One region of the Neorhizobium sp. PAMB6716 genome, then DNA from elsewhere that is predicted to be linked to it. Evidence: predicted binding sites of a transcription regulator. Region 1 holds the regulator's gene; each other region holds the start of a gene.
What was found. The regulator LexA, encoded in region 1, represses DNA repair genes until DNA is damaged. The targets are predictions, from matches to a motif close to TGTTCNNNNTGTGTTCNG.

Region 2: AC4CWH_RS03705 (putative DNA modification/repair radical SAM protein) is a predicted target of LexA. The motif match lies at 1,442-1,459, and genes of this name have one in related genera.
Region 3: AC4CWH_RS12265 (energy-coupling factor ABC transporter ATP-binding protein) is a predicted target of LexA. The motif match lies at 1,684-1,701, and genes of this name have one in related genera.
Region 4: AC4CWH_RS26580 (LexA family protein) is a predicted target of LexA. The motif match lies at 1,816-1,833, and genes of this name have one in related genera.

The regions. Positions count from the first base shown of each region.
Region 1 covers NZ_CM177835.1:1,473,860-1,477,063, reverse strand. Annotated here, with positions in the region: gene kdsA (3-deoxy-8-phosphooctulonate synthase) at 1-484, opposite strand, end outside; gene AC4CWH_RS07070 (VOC family protein) at 487-1,353, opposite strand; gene lexA (transcriptional repressor LexA) at 1,523-2,242, shown strand; gene AC4CWH_RS07060 (ComEC/Rec2 family competence protein) at 2,223-3,204, opposite strand, start outside.
Region 2 covers NZ_CM177835.1:774,292-777,495, forward strand. Annotated here, with positions in the region: gene AC4CWH_RS03695 (glycosyltransferase family 4 protein) at 1-737, opposite strand, end outside; gene greA (transcription elongation factor GreA) at 760-1,236, opposite strand; gene AC4CWH_RS03705 (putative DNA modification/repair radical SAM protein) at 1,465-2,697, shown strand; gene AC4CWH_RS03710 (UdgX family uracil-DNA binding protein) at 2,697-3,204, shown strand, end outside.
Region 3 covers NZ_CM177835.1:2,486,807-2,490,010, reverse strand. Annotated here, with positions in the region: gene AC4CWH_RS12275 (biotin transporter BioY) at 1-274, opposite strand, end outside; gene AC4CWH_RS12270 (energy-coupling factor transporter transmembrane component T family protein) at 314-919, opposite strand; gene AC4CWH_RS12265 (energy-coupling factor ABC transporter ATP-binding protein) at 913-1,593, opposite strand; gene AC4CWH_RS12260 (winged helix-turn-helix domain-containing protein) at 1,719-2,906, shown strand; gene AC4CWH_RS12255 (GNAT family N-acetyltransferase) at 3,010-3,204, shown strand, end outside.
Region 4 covers NZ_JBZAYW010000004.1:63,751-66,954, forward strand. Annotated here, with positions in the region: gene AC4CWH_RS26565 (helix-turn-helix domain-containing protein) at 147-665, shown strand; gene AC4CWH_RS26570 (hypothetical protein) at 1,006-1,344, shown strand; gene AC4CWH_RS26575 (hypothetical protein) at 1,341-1,697, opposite strand; gene AC4CWH_RS26580 (LexA family protein) at 1,865-2,296, shown strand; gene AC4CWH_RS26585 (Y-family DNA polymerase) at 2,293-3,204, shown strand, end outside.

The DNA of each region.
Region 1 (3,204 bases):
ACTTGGCGAGCACGTTCTTCATGTCCCAAGGCGCCAGGAACTGGCCCTTCTTGACGTTGATGACGCGGCCCGTTTTTGCCGCCGTAACCAGAAGATCCGTCTGACGGCAGAGGAATGCCGGGATCTGCAGGATGTCCACAGTCTCGGCCACCACGGCGCATTGTTCTTCCGTGTGGATATCGGTCAGCACCGGAAAGCCGAACTCGGCCTTGAGATCGGCAAAGATCTCCATGGCCGTCTCAAGCCCGATGCCGCGTTTGCCCGCAATCGAGGTGCGATTGGCCTTGTCGAAGGAGGATTTGTAGACAAGGCCGATGCCGAGATCATCGCAGATTTCCTTGACGGCGCCGGCCATCATGAAGGCGTGGTCGCGGCTTTCCATCTGGCAGGGGCCGGCGATCAGCGACAGGCGGCCGGTGTTTGAAAAAACGACGCGGGCCGAACCCTCGCCGACGGATACCTCTGCATTGGCTGTGACGGCCATGATCACTCCTCAAACACGAAAGCAGCGCCCTGACCGGGGGCTGCGGCAACGACGATGCGCGTGCCTCTTTTCTTAAAGGCCACGTCATTAGCAGCAAGGCAATCTGCTGTCACGGCAAGATCAGAGGTGGCAAACACCAGGGCAGCGCCGCAAAGCCCGCCGGCGGATGGGGAGAGATCAATGCCGAGTTCGTCCGCAACACTCTGCCGCGACGACAGCGCAACATGTCCATTCCGCGCCTGAAAGACATGACCCGAGGCATCCGCAACTGCTTTGGTTTCCAATACAGTCTCGAGAACAGGCAGCGCAGCGATCGGATCATCTGCGGCAAGCCACACGCCCCGCAACCCGACCACGCCGTTTTGATGCCGCTCCAGATGCGCCCTGTCGGCCGGCAAGGGATTAAGCCGCTCGCAGGCGAACAGGAAAAATTCGGGAGATCCGGTTTCGGCGAAGGCCAGCCTGAAGCGTGCGATCACCTCATGCCCGTCCGCCGTCAGCGCCGCGCGGGAAAATTCAAGGATCTCGCCGGCGGACCGACCTGCTCCGACAAACCGCGTGTGGTCTCCATCGGCATCCGGCGAAGCGACCACGAGGCCAGAAAATCCATCGTCCCCACAGGCGGCACGGAAGGCGAGATCTCGCCCGGTAAAGACGTTGCCCTCTCCTGCCGTGCGTTCGGCAACAGCGCGGTCGCGGATCGCCAATGGCTCCAGATACAGGCCATCGGAGAGAAACACGCAGGCATTCTGCGTCCCAAACGGATGCTGCGCATCCGGCGCCACGGTAAAACCGAGCGTCCCCAGCCGCTGGCGCGCCACCGCCAGCGTGCAGACGGGCATGACAAGATGATCGAGCGGGCGGACCATGATTCTCTCCTTCAACGATGCGGGCGGCAGTGTAGCGCCGGATAAGCGCTTGAATATCCCGCACGCTTTCAGCAATCAGCGTTTTATCCCCGGCTTTTGAGGGCTTGCGGAACACATATGGAACATATAGTGTCTGTTCTGGATTTGTTTCCACTTCGAGGTTGTCTTCATGCTCACACGCAAACAGCAGGAACTGCTCCTGTTTATTCACGAACGGATGAAGGAATCCGGTGTACCGCCCTCGTTCGACGAGATGAAGGATGCCCTCGATCTGGCGTCGAAATCGGGCATCCACCGCCTGATTACCGCGCTTGAGGAGCGTGGCTTCATTCGACGGCTGCCGAACCGGGCGCGGGCGCTTGAGGTGATCAAGCTGCCGGAATCCTATTCGCCGCCGGCCCAGCCGCGTCGCGGGTTTTCGCCCAGCGTCATCGAAGGCAGCCTCGGCAAGCCGCCGGCCACACGCCCTGCCCCGCCAGCTCCGGCTGTCGAAGAATATACGGGCTCTGCCACCGTTCCCGTCATGGGGCGTATTGCTGCCGGCGTGCCGATCTCGGCCATCCAGAACAATACCCATGCCATCAGCGTGCCGATCGAGATGCTGGGCACCGGCGAGCATTACGCGCTGGAGGTAAAGGGCGACTCGATGATCGAAGCCGGCATCATGGATGGCGACACGGTGATCATCCGCAATGGCAGCACGGCGACGCCCGGTGATATCGTCGTGGCGCTTGTCGATGACGAGGAAGCGACGTTGAAGCGCTTTCGCCGCAAGGGCGCCTCGATTGCGCTTGAAGCGGCCAACCCCGCTTACGAGACCCGCATTTTCGGGCCGGACCGGGTGAAAATCCAGGGCAAGCTTGTCGGCCTCATCCGCCGTTACCACTAAGCAGTTCGAAAACCGGTTGCGGCAACGTTTCGTCAAAGATGCGCTGCCGCCAATCATAGGTTCGGTGAACGCTCCAGGGGCGTTTGTTGCCGATGCTTGCGCCGGTTGCCTGCCAATCCCGGCGGTGACTGCTTCCGGCAAATCGGATTTCAAGGGCTCCTGTCTTGCGTAGCGTCGATTCCGTCAGCATCAGCGCGCCGGAGCGGCAGGTTTCGAATCGGGCACGGGCGGCAATCACGACGTCGGCCGTATCGCAGGCGGTTCCCGCATAACGCGGGTCATCGATGGTGGCGATTCGCACTTTTTCCAGCGAACGGGCAAAACAGCCGAGAGCGGCAATGCAGGTGAATTGACCGGGAGGAGCGCTGGTCAGGGCTTTGTCCATGGCAGTGGCAGCCGCTCGCTGCTCCTCTTTGGTCAAGGGCGGATCTGGTGGCTTTCGGGGGGAAACGCCTGTCTCGGTTCGGCCAGAGTTCAAGTGAATCGCGTCAGCGTCTGATGGGCCTGCTCCGTGTCCTTCCTCGGGAACGACCGCGCGGATGTCTGTGGCGATCTCTGATTCGGGCGTGTCTGCATCGGCTCCCGTCTGGCGGCTGTGTGCTGCATCGGCGCCGGGTTGTGCATGAGCGCTCTTCGCGGTGCCGGGTGGTAAGTCTTGCGGTTTTGCCGCGGTGTTGCGCCGGGGCATGATCGGCGCAAGCGTATTGTCGATGATGAGGGCATTCTGCCACTGGCGATAGATGAAATCGGGTGGTGTCCGGCGGTTGGTGGCGGCCGTCTGTCCGTCGATGAGAGCGACGAGGCTTGCGTCTTCAGAAATCAAGAGGCTTGGACGCGGGGCATCGTCAGGCCAGAACGACAAAATGAGTGCTGCCGCCATGACCGGCAGGCCGAACAGTTTTAGCCGTGTGCGCAGGAGGACCAGAATCAGAAAGCCGAGCGAGGCTATGGGCAGGAACCAG
Region 2 (3,204 bases), 700 kb from region 1:
CGATACCAGTCGTTGATATTGGTGTGCTCGCCGACAAACAGGATGCGGTCGGCAAGGCCAGCAGCCGCGACGCGGGCTTTCAGATCATCCTCGAAGGCGATGTGCTTGGGCGTGGCGCGGCCGGCAATGACGGCATTCCATTCGGGATGATCCGGCAGAAGGCGGATCATCGCATCAACGAAGAGATCGGTGCCCTTCTGGTGGCGGACCCGGCCGAAACAGCCGACATGATGCTTTTGCGGATCAAGCCCAAGGCTTGGCTTTGCCGAGGCCTTGTCTGCGGCAGGCGAAAAGCGATTTAAGTCAATGCCGTGCAGAATGACGGTGCTGTCCCGCTCCAGGTAGGAGGCGGTTTTCTGGCACACCGCAATCACCCGGTCCATGCGGGCAATCAGACCCTTCGTCCAGCGGGAATGCTTGCGCTGCGAGGCGGAGGTGAAGAGGAGTTTTAGCGGCATGCGGCAGACATCGCGCAGAAAAATGCCCGGAAGCATTTCGATATTGCGCCGTGCATGCCAGATTCGGTGGCGACGCCCTTCAGGCGGCGTCCAGAGGTGCCGGAGGTCGCTTGCCGTCATGGAAGGCAGAGAAGCGGGCAGGCCCGGCCCGAAGGTGACAACCTTCTGGCCGAGACGGTTCTGCACCGGAACAAGCTGGATCACGGTGGAGGTGACGCCCGACAGCCTTCGCTTGAAGTGCGGGGCGATCACCTCGACCTGTTGCAGGGAAGGGGGCACGGCGAACGCCTGCTTTGCCGGATCAGCCCCAGTTGACCGCGAGGATCTCGTAGGCCTTGGAACCGCCGGGGGCGACCACTTCAATGCTGTCGCCGGCTTCCTTGCCGATCAGCGCGCGGGCGATCGGTGAAGAGATAGAGATGCGGCCTTCCTTCACGTCGGCTTCCTGGTCGCCAACGATCTGGTAGATCTTTTCCTCGTCCGTATCCTCGTCGATGAGCTTGACCGTGGCGCCGAACTTGATCTTGGAACCGGACATCTTGCTGAGGTCGATCACCTCGGCGCGGGCCGTCAGGTCTTCCAGTTCGGTCACGCGGCCTTCATTGTGGCTCTGCGCTTCCTTGGCGGCGTGGTATTCGGCATTTTCCGAAAGGTCGCCATGGGCGCGTGCTTCCGAAATGGCCTCGATGATGCGAGGACGTTCCTCCTGTTGGCGCCAGCGCAGTTCTTCCTGCAGCTTGGTGAAACCGGATGGAGTCATCGGGACCTTATCAACCATTTTCCTTAACCCTCAGTCTCATGGCCGCTACCCGCGGCCACAAAAAGAAACAGGTCCCGGAGGGTATCCCCGGAACCGTGTGAAAGCTCTAATTTCGGCAACTATAACAGAATCACTACAGCAATTGCCAGCAAATTCGAAATAGGGCGCCAGCCGTGGAGGGAAAGGGGCGCGTCGTTTCGACACCGGTCTTGACGTTAGGGAAAAGAACATATAGTGAACAGACTAATGAAGAAGTCGCTGAAAGAACGTCTCGCCATTCTCTCCGACGCTGCCAAATATGATGCGTCCTGCGCCTCGAGCGGCACCACGAAACGCCATTCGGGAGGCACCGGTGGATTGGGCTCCACGGAAGGCTCCGGAATCTGCCACGCCTATGCGCCGGACGGGCGATGCATTTCGCTTCTGAAAATCCTGCTCACCAATTTCTGCATCTATGACTGCGTTTATTGCATCAACCGCTCGTCCAGCAATGTCGAGCGGGCGCGGTTCACGCCGGACGAGGTGATCTGGCTGACGCTTGAATTTTACCGGCGCAATTATATCGAGGGCCTGTTTTTATCCTCGGGCATCATCCGCTCCTCCGATCACACGATGGAAGAAATGGTGCGGGTGGCGCGAGAACTGCGCACCGTCCACAAGTTCCGCGGTTATATTCATCTGAAGACCATTCCCGAAGCCTCGCCCGGGCTGATTGCGGAGGCCGGGCTTTATGCCGACCGTCTCTCCATCAATGTGGAACTGCCGACGGACCACGGCATCAGCCAGTTTGCGCCGGAAAAGAAACCGGCCGGCATCCGCCGCGCCATGGGCGATCTGCGGCTGAGGATCGAAGAAGCCTCCGAACCGACCTTGCAGACAAAACGTCGGCGCACGTTTGTTCCCGCGGGCCAGAGCACGCAGATGATCGTCGGTGCCGATGGCGCAAGCGATGCAACGATTTTGGGAACCAGCGCCCGGCTTTACGGCAGCTACGGCCTGAAGCGCGTTTATTATTCCGCCTTCAGCCCCATTCCGGATGCCTCGTCGAAACTGCCGCTGATCAAGCCGCCGCTGATGCGCGAGCACCGGCTTTATCAAGCCGATTGGCTCTATCGTTTCTACGGCTTCGACATTGGCGAAATCACGGCGTCGACGACAGACGGGAATCTGGACCTTGATCTTGATCCAAAGCTCGCCTGGGCGCTCGGCAATCGTGACCAATTTCCCGTCGACGTCAACAAGGCGCCAAAGGAAATGCTGCTGCGCGTGCCGGGTTTCGGCACTAAGACGGTGCGCTCCATCCTGTCTTCGCGCCGGCAGCGCCGGTTGCGGCTGGAGGATCTCGGGCGTCTCTCCGTATCGCTGCGCAAGGTGCAGCCCTTCATCGTCGCCGAGGGGTGGAAGCCGCACCGGCTGATCGACCGCACGGACCTACGTGCCATGTTTGCGCCGCAGCCGCAGCAACTGGCGCTGTTTTGATGCGCACGGTTTTTCTGAAAGGCCGCGGCGATTTTGCCGAATGGCGCGATGCCGCGCGCGCCCTCCTGCAGGCCGACATAGAGCCGCAGGTGGTGGATTGGCGGCTGGCGGGCGAGGCGACGTTGTTGCCGGAAACTGCCGAGGCCGCACCGCCGGAACCGTCAGCCGCCCCGGCCAAGGTGGTGGCCGTGCCGGCGGCTTTTCTGGCGCTGGCGCAATCGGTCGTCTGCCACACACAACCGTCGCGTTTTGCACTTCTCTATCGCCTGCTCTGGCGGCTGCGCGAAGAACGAAGGCTGCTGGAGATCGTCTCCGATGCCGATGTGATCGAGGCGCTGAAGCTGGAAAAATCCGTGCGCCGCGACAGCCACAAGATGAAGGCCTTCGTGCGGTTCAAGGAAGTGCCGGCGGGCGGTGGGCCGCGCCGTTCCTTCGTCGCCTGGTTCGAGCCAGACCACTTTATCGTCTCCCGCACCGCACCGTTCTTTGCCCGTCGTTTTGCCGACA
Region 3 (3,204 bases), 1.0 Mb from region 1:
AGCCGAGGATATAACCGCCGGTCGGCCCCATCAGCACATTGAGCCCACCGCGTCCGCCCGACAGAACCGGAAGGCCAACGGCCACGAGAACGACGAGAAGAGCGTAGGCGAGGGCTCCGCGCCTTGCGCCAATGATGGTGCCGGCCAGCATGACCCCCATGGATTGCGCCGTGATCGGCACCGGAATGAAGCCGAGCGTCACCGGCGGGATCAGGCCCAGCACGATGATGATGGCGGTAAACAGTGCCGAAAGCACGAGATCCTTGGTGGTCATGTAGCGCTCCTATGCGGATAAACTGCCTTGTCGCTGCTTTTACTGACCGCGAATACCGCGCGCGTCAATTGCCTGGGCGATGGCGTCTGCTTCCTTGAGGGTTGAAATGATCAGCGGCCCGATGATCCGGTGTGGCTTCAGCACCAGCCCGCGCGCCGCATGCGCCTCCTTCAGCATCTCGTAGCGATGGGCGATTTCCGGCACGAAGCGCAGCACCAGCCCGAAGGCAAGCCCACCATCGGAGGCCTTCATCAGGCCAAGCCGCTCAAGAGGCAGAAGTAGGGCGGTGATCGCTGCGATAAAATCGGCAATCGTCGTGGTCGCCGTCACGCTTGCCGCCAGAAACAGGATCGCAAGCAGGCGCAAGGTCGAGACGAACGCCTCGTGCGGTGACAGCACGAATATGTTGACGAGGGCGAAGAAGGCGATGGTGAAAAGCACCGGGCGCAGACGCCGGAAGGCTTCGGTGACCCCAAGCCCCAACCGCAGATAGAGCGTGGCGGTGAGAAGAAGGGCAGAGCCCAGCACAAAGGAATTGTCGACAACGAAAAGCGCAAGGCCGAACAACATCAGACCCGCAAGCTTTGCCCGCACGCTCATGCGGTGGAGAATGCTTGTGCCCTCGACATAAAGGCTGGTCAGCATGCGGCAATCTCCCGGTAGCGGGCAATGGCCTCGGCACCGTCTCCATCGAAGGCAAGGCTGCTCTCGTGAAACACCAGCACGCGGCCAAAGCCGGCGACGAGTTCCAGATCATGGCTGATGACGATCGCCTGCTGCTCCAGCCCTTCGATTGCGCGGCGCACCAGCGCGCGGTTTTTGAGGTCCAGCTGGTTGGTCGGCTCATCAAACAGGATGAGCTTTGGCTCTGTCACCACCACGGCCGCAAGCGCTGCCAGCTGCAACTGCCCGCCGGACAGTTCGTGCGGGCGGCGCTTGGCAAGGTCGGCAATGGCAAACCGCTCCATCACCGCATCCACCGCGTCATCCAGCGTCTTGCCCTTCAGCCCGCGCGCCTTTGGCCCCATGGCAATGTCATCGCGGATGAGCGGCAGGATGATCTGGTTTGCCGGGTTCTGGAAGATGAAGCCGGTGGCGGCAAGAACCGCTCTGGCGTCTGCCACCGTATCCAGTCCGTCGAGTGTCACGCGGCCGCTCGTTGGCTTCACAAGCCCGTTCACCAGCCGGGCAAAACTTGTCTTGCCCGAACCATTGAGGCCGATCACGCCGATGCGCGGTTCTGATAGCTGAAGGCTCAGCGGCTGTAGAGCCACGCGCTCGCCATAACGCAGTTCGGCCTTGTCGAAGATGATGTGCACGTCTTGTCATCCTGTCTTGCTGGCGTCTCTATAACCGCCGCAGGCCGGAAGGGAAATGTGCCAGACGTTGTGAAAGCATCGGGATAGATGTTGAACAAAACGCGAACACGCGCTAGCCTCTTCCCATGACGATTCTGATCGACAATCAACAGGCACGGTGGGCCTTCCTGGAACGGCAGGGGCTTTCGCGTGCGCCGAACCTGAAGCTTGGCAAGGCGGGCCTGCTTGCCCTCATCGAGGAACTCGGTTTCGTGCAGGTCGACAGTATCCAGACGGTGGAGCGGGCGCATCACCAGATCCTGTTTTCCCGCAACCAGACCTATCGGCGCGAAGATCTTGTGGCGCTTCTGGAAAAAGATGGCGCGCTGTTCGAGCACTGGACGCATGATGCGGCCATCATTCCCTCCACCTTCTTTCGGTACTGGAAACATCGTTTCCTCAGGGAGGAGGCAGCGATTGTCGAGCGCTGGCGCAAATGGCGCGGGGAGGGTTTTGATTCGGTGTTCGACGAGACCTATGCCCGCGTGAAGGAAAACGGGCCGGTGATGGCGCGCGATATCCGCCACGAGGAGCACAAATCCGGCGGCTGGTGGAACTGGCATCCCTCGAAGACGGCGCTCGAATATCACTGGCGCACCGGCCGCTTTGCCATTGCCGGAAGGGTGAATTTTCAAAAACTCTATGATCTGACGGAACGGGTCCTGCCGGCGCACCACCATGAGCCGGAGGTCAGCCACGCCGAATTTATCGACTGGGCCTGCCGGGCAGCGCTTTCGCGCCTCGGCTTTGCGACCTCGGGCGAGATTGCCGCCTTTTTCGATCTCGTCACCCCGCAGGAGGCAAAGGACTGGCTGGCGGCTGAGGCTGAAAACCTGCAGCCGGTGGAGATCGTCACCGTCGATGGCCGCCGTCGCCTGTCCTACGCGCTGCCGGGCATGCTGCCGGCGCTTGCCGATCCGCCGGAACCGCCGGCCCGCATCCGGGTGCTGAGCCCTTTCGATCCGCTGCTGCGTGACCGCGACCGGGCCGAGCGCCTGTTCGGCTTCAATTATCGCATCGAGATCTTTGTGCCCGAGCCGAAGCGGCAGTTTGGCTATTACGTCTTTCCGCTTCTGGAAGGCGACCGCCTGATCGGCCGTATCGACATGAAGGCGGATCGCAAGGCAGGCGTGCTCGACGTGAAACGGCTCTGGCTGGAAAAAGGCGTGCGTGCCTCGGCTGGCCGTCTGGAAAAACTCGATGCGGAATTGCAGCGATTGGCGCGCTTCACCGGCGTGGAACGGGTGAGTTACGCCAGCGACTGGCACGGCTGAGCTTTTGGCGAAGCGATCAACGGGGAACACGCGGGATGCAGGACGACGCCAGGGAAAGGCAGCACTATCACCTTGAACACAGGCACCGCCGCTTGAGGATTATCTGCGTCTTCGCCACGAGGCCGGGCTCAGCCCGTTTACGCCGCAGGCGGCCACCATCGGGCTCAAAGGCACGTTTTTCGGCGTGCGGGTGGTGTGCGGCGGAGAAATCGTCGGCATGGGGCGCATCATCGGCGATGGCGGCTGCTTTTTTCAGGTGACCGACATTGCCGTGCAGCCGGCGCACCAGGGCAAGGGG
Region 4 (3,204 bases), on a different replicon from region 1:
AGACGGCGCCTGCTGGCTCCGTGCCGAAGGCATAGAGCGGGGTCGCAAAGCGATGTGCTAAAGCAGCTATCCAGGGTAGACTTTCGAGGCCCCATCTTTAATTGTCCCGGAGGAATAACGATGAATTTCCAGTGTGGTTGGTGGCAATGGCAGGTTTCGGACTCGAGCAGTGGGTAAGCTATCTCGGACTTGAACGCGTTGTAGACCCAGACAAAGATCATCCGGTTTACCGCAAACGGCTCGACGGAAAGATCATCGATCTCAGGCAACTGGATCTGCTTGTCGCGCAAAGGCTGCGTGACCTGCGAACCGATCGACAACTTGCGCAAGCCAAAGTCGCCATGCTGTTAGGGGTGAAGGAGGCTACCTACGCCCGCTACGAAAACGCCTCCTCCTTGATGACAGTCGGACGCCTGCTCCACGTTTTCGAAGTCCTGGATATCACTCCGGAAGAGTTCTTCGATCCTTTCGTCAAAGAACGGCCCCCTCAATCCGAAGGCAACTCACAGGAAGCAGAGAGAAACAAGCTGATGGAAGAAACGGTCGGCCACCTGCAGAAGCTCGACGAAACGGCCTTGAAGATGGTGCATGACCTTGTGCTTGCTATGGAGCCCCGGACGATCGAGAAGCAGAAAGGGAATGGCGCGGCGAAAGCCGCGCCATAACTTGCACTCAATGGGTTGGCTCTGGTTTCCGCCGCGCGCCGGCCGCCATTGGCGAATAGCCGGCGCTCATGCGGCGTCCTTCCCCCCCATCTGGCGAAGACACCGCTCGGATCGATCGGCGCCAGTCCGAGATCCGAGGAAGACAATGAAGAACATCGGAGCTTTCAGCATAGCGCCGCCCCTCCTTCAGGGGCGGGAAAGCGGGAATTCTCGACACGGTTTTGACGGATAAAGGGAAGCCGCAGGAGGCTTAGCATAGCGCCGCGAAGCGGAAGCCGGAACCGACTTCCCCCGCCAAAACCGTTCCGTTAGATTCGACAGTGACAGGAAAGGTGATCCCATGACCAATGCTTTTGACCAGGCACTGCAAAAGGCAACCGGCGGCTACCCAGTCGATACGCTGATCGTCACCAGAAACGAGGATGGCGAACCCGAAGTGTCGATGTTCGTGCTCGATGCCGACAATCAGCTGCTTCAGGTCGCATATGACCCGGAGGGCGGTATCATATTCAAAACCGCTCAACAGGACGACTTGCTTTTCTCACGCCATCTCCTTGAGCGGATCGCGAAGATGCAGGTTTCGGCGGACCGAAGATGGAAAGAGCTTCAGCGTCATTGGGTGGACGACAAGGCGACCTGGGAGGGCTTTGAACATCTTCTCGATACACCAAGTATTTAGTGAAGCGAGCGCGTCGGCTCCGGCAGCAGCTTTACCATCTGCTTCACGACCGTTCGCAATTTTCTCCAGTCTTGTAGATCGCCTTCGTTCACGCGCTCCTGGATCGCTGTCAGGATCCATCCAACGCAGGCTATATCGTCTGCAGCGCGGTACTCGTCCGACCGATGGAAGCAAGCGACGATGCGAGGCCGTGCGCCTTCCTCGGTCTTCGGAATCTGCGAAACCAGATCCTGCGCTTCTCGATAGGCCTTTGCCACACGTTTAAGGTCATCTGGCCCGGCTTGAGTGATCATGCCGACGGTCCACATCAGCGTACTTGACAGGTGTTCCACTTCGTCAGTCATGGCGATCATCATTCCTCTCCATTGTGACAACGCCTCAAAAAGTTAACACCACGCAGACACTCGCGTCAGGTGCAAATCTGCAGATTAGGATCGCGTAATCTTCTATCTTGATTTTTGGCGTCCTTTGTGTTCCCTGTTTGTTCCTTTCGCTATCAGTCGTGAAAGGATCGAATTGAATGCTCGCCGGCCTGAAAATCGAGGCAGAAGTCTATGTGCCTCTCATGCTCCACGGGTTATGCGCCGGCTTTCCGTCACCCGCAGATGACTACATCGAAGAATCGATTGACCTCACAAAGCTCCTGATCCGGAACCCGCCGGCGACGTTCTTGTGGAAGGTCGACGGCAATTCGATGCGAGACGCCGGAATCTTCCACGGGGATTTGATCGTGGTCGACCGCAGCCTGCGCCCGGTCGACGGCGATATTGTCGTAGCGACCGTACATGGCGAGCGGTCGTTGAAGCGGCTACGCATGACGGGCGGCCGGCCGCGGCTGATGTTCGAGAATTCGGACATGCCTCTGTTCGACCTTCCGGAGATTGCGGAAGTCGAGATTTGGGGCGTGGCACTCTGCAACGTTCATTGGCTGCGACCAAGGAGGAAGGTATGACCTCCTTCGCGCTGATTGACGGCAACGCATTCTATTGCTCCTGCGAGCGCGTCTTCGACCCGTCGATAGCCAAGCGCCCGGTGATTGTCCTATCCAACAATGACGGTTGTGCAGTTGCCAGGACGGCGGAGGCCAAGGCGCTCGGCATTGGCATGGGAGAACCCTATTTCAAGATCCGTGACCTCTGTCGCGATAACGGCGTGGCGGTGTACTCAAGCAATTACACCCTTTATGGCGACATGAGCGCCAGGCTGAATGCGATCTATCGGCAATGGTCTCCGGATGTTGAGGTCTATTCGATCGATGAAAGCTTTCTGGATATGACCGACATCAGGCCCGCCGATCGCGTTACTTTCGGCCGCGATCTTCGGTCCACGGTTCAGCAATGGACCGGGATCCCGACATGTGTCGGCATTGGCCCGAGCAAGACACTGGCGAAGTTCGCAAACCACGTTGCAAAGAAGAACCCGGAGCTTGGCGGCGTCTGCGATCTGACAGATGCAGCCGTTCGGCAAAGCTGGCTCGATCGCGTCGAGGTGGGGGAGGTTTGGGGCGTTGGATCGGCATCAGAGCGAAAACTATTCGGCCTGGGCATTGAGACAGCCGGCGACCTGGCCCGCGTTGATGCGCGGCTTGCTCGCAATCTCCTGAGCGTGGTGGGCGAAAGGACGGTTCTGGAGCTGCAGGGCATTTCATGCCTGCCGCTTGAAGACATGCCGCCACAACGGAAGGGCTGCGCCGTAACCCGATCCTTTGGAGCGCCTGTCACGGATCTTGCCGGAATGCTCGAGGCAGTGGCGGCCTATGCGATGAGGGCAGGGGAGAAGCTGCGTCGGCATCGCCTTGAGGCGACGCATATGGCGGTCTTCATGCACACATCGCGCTTCAACCAAAAGGACCATCCGCAT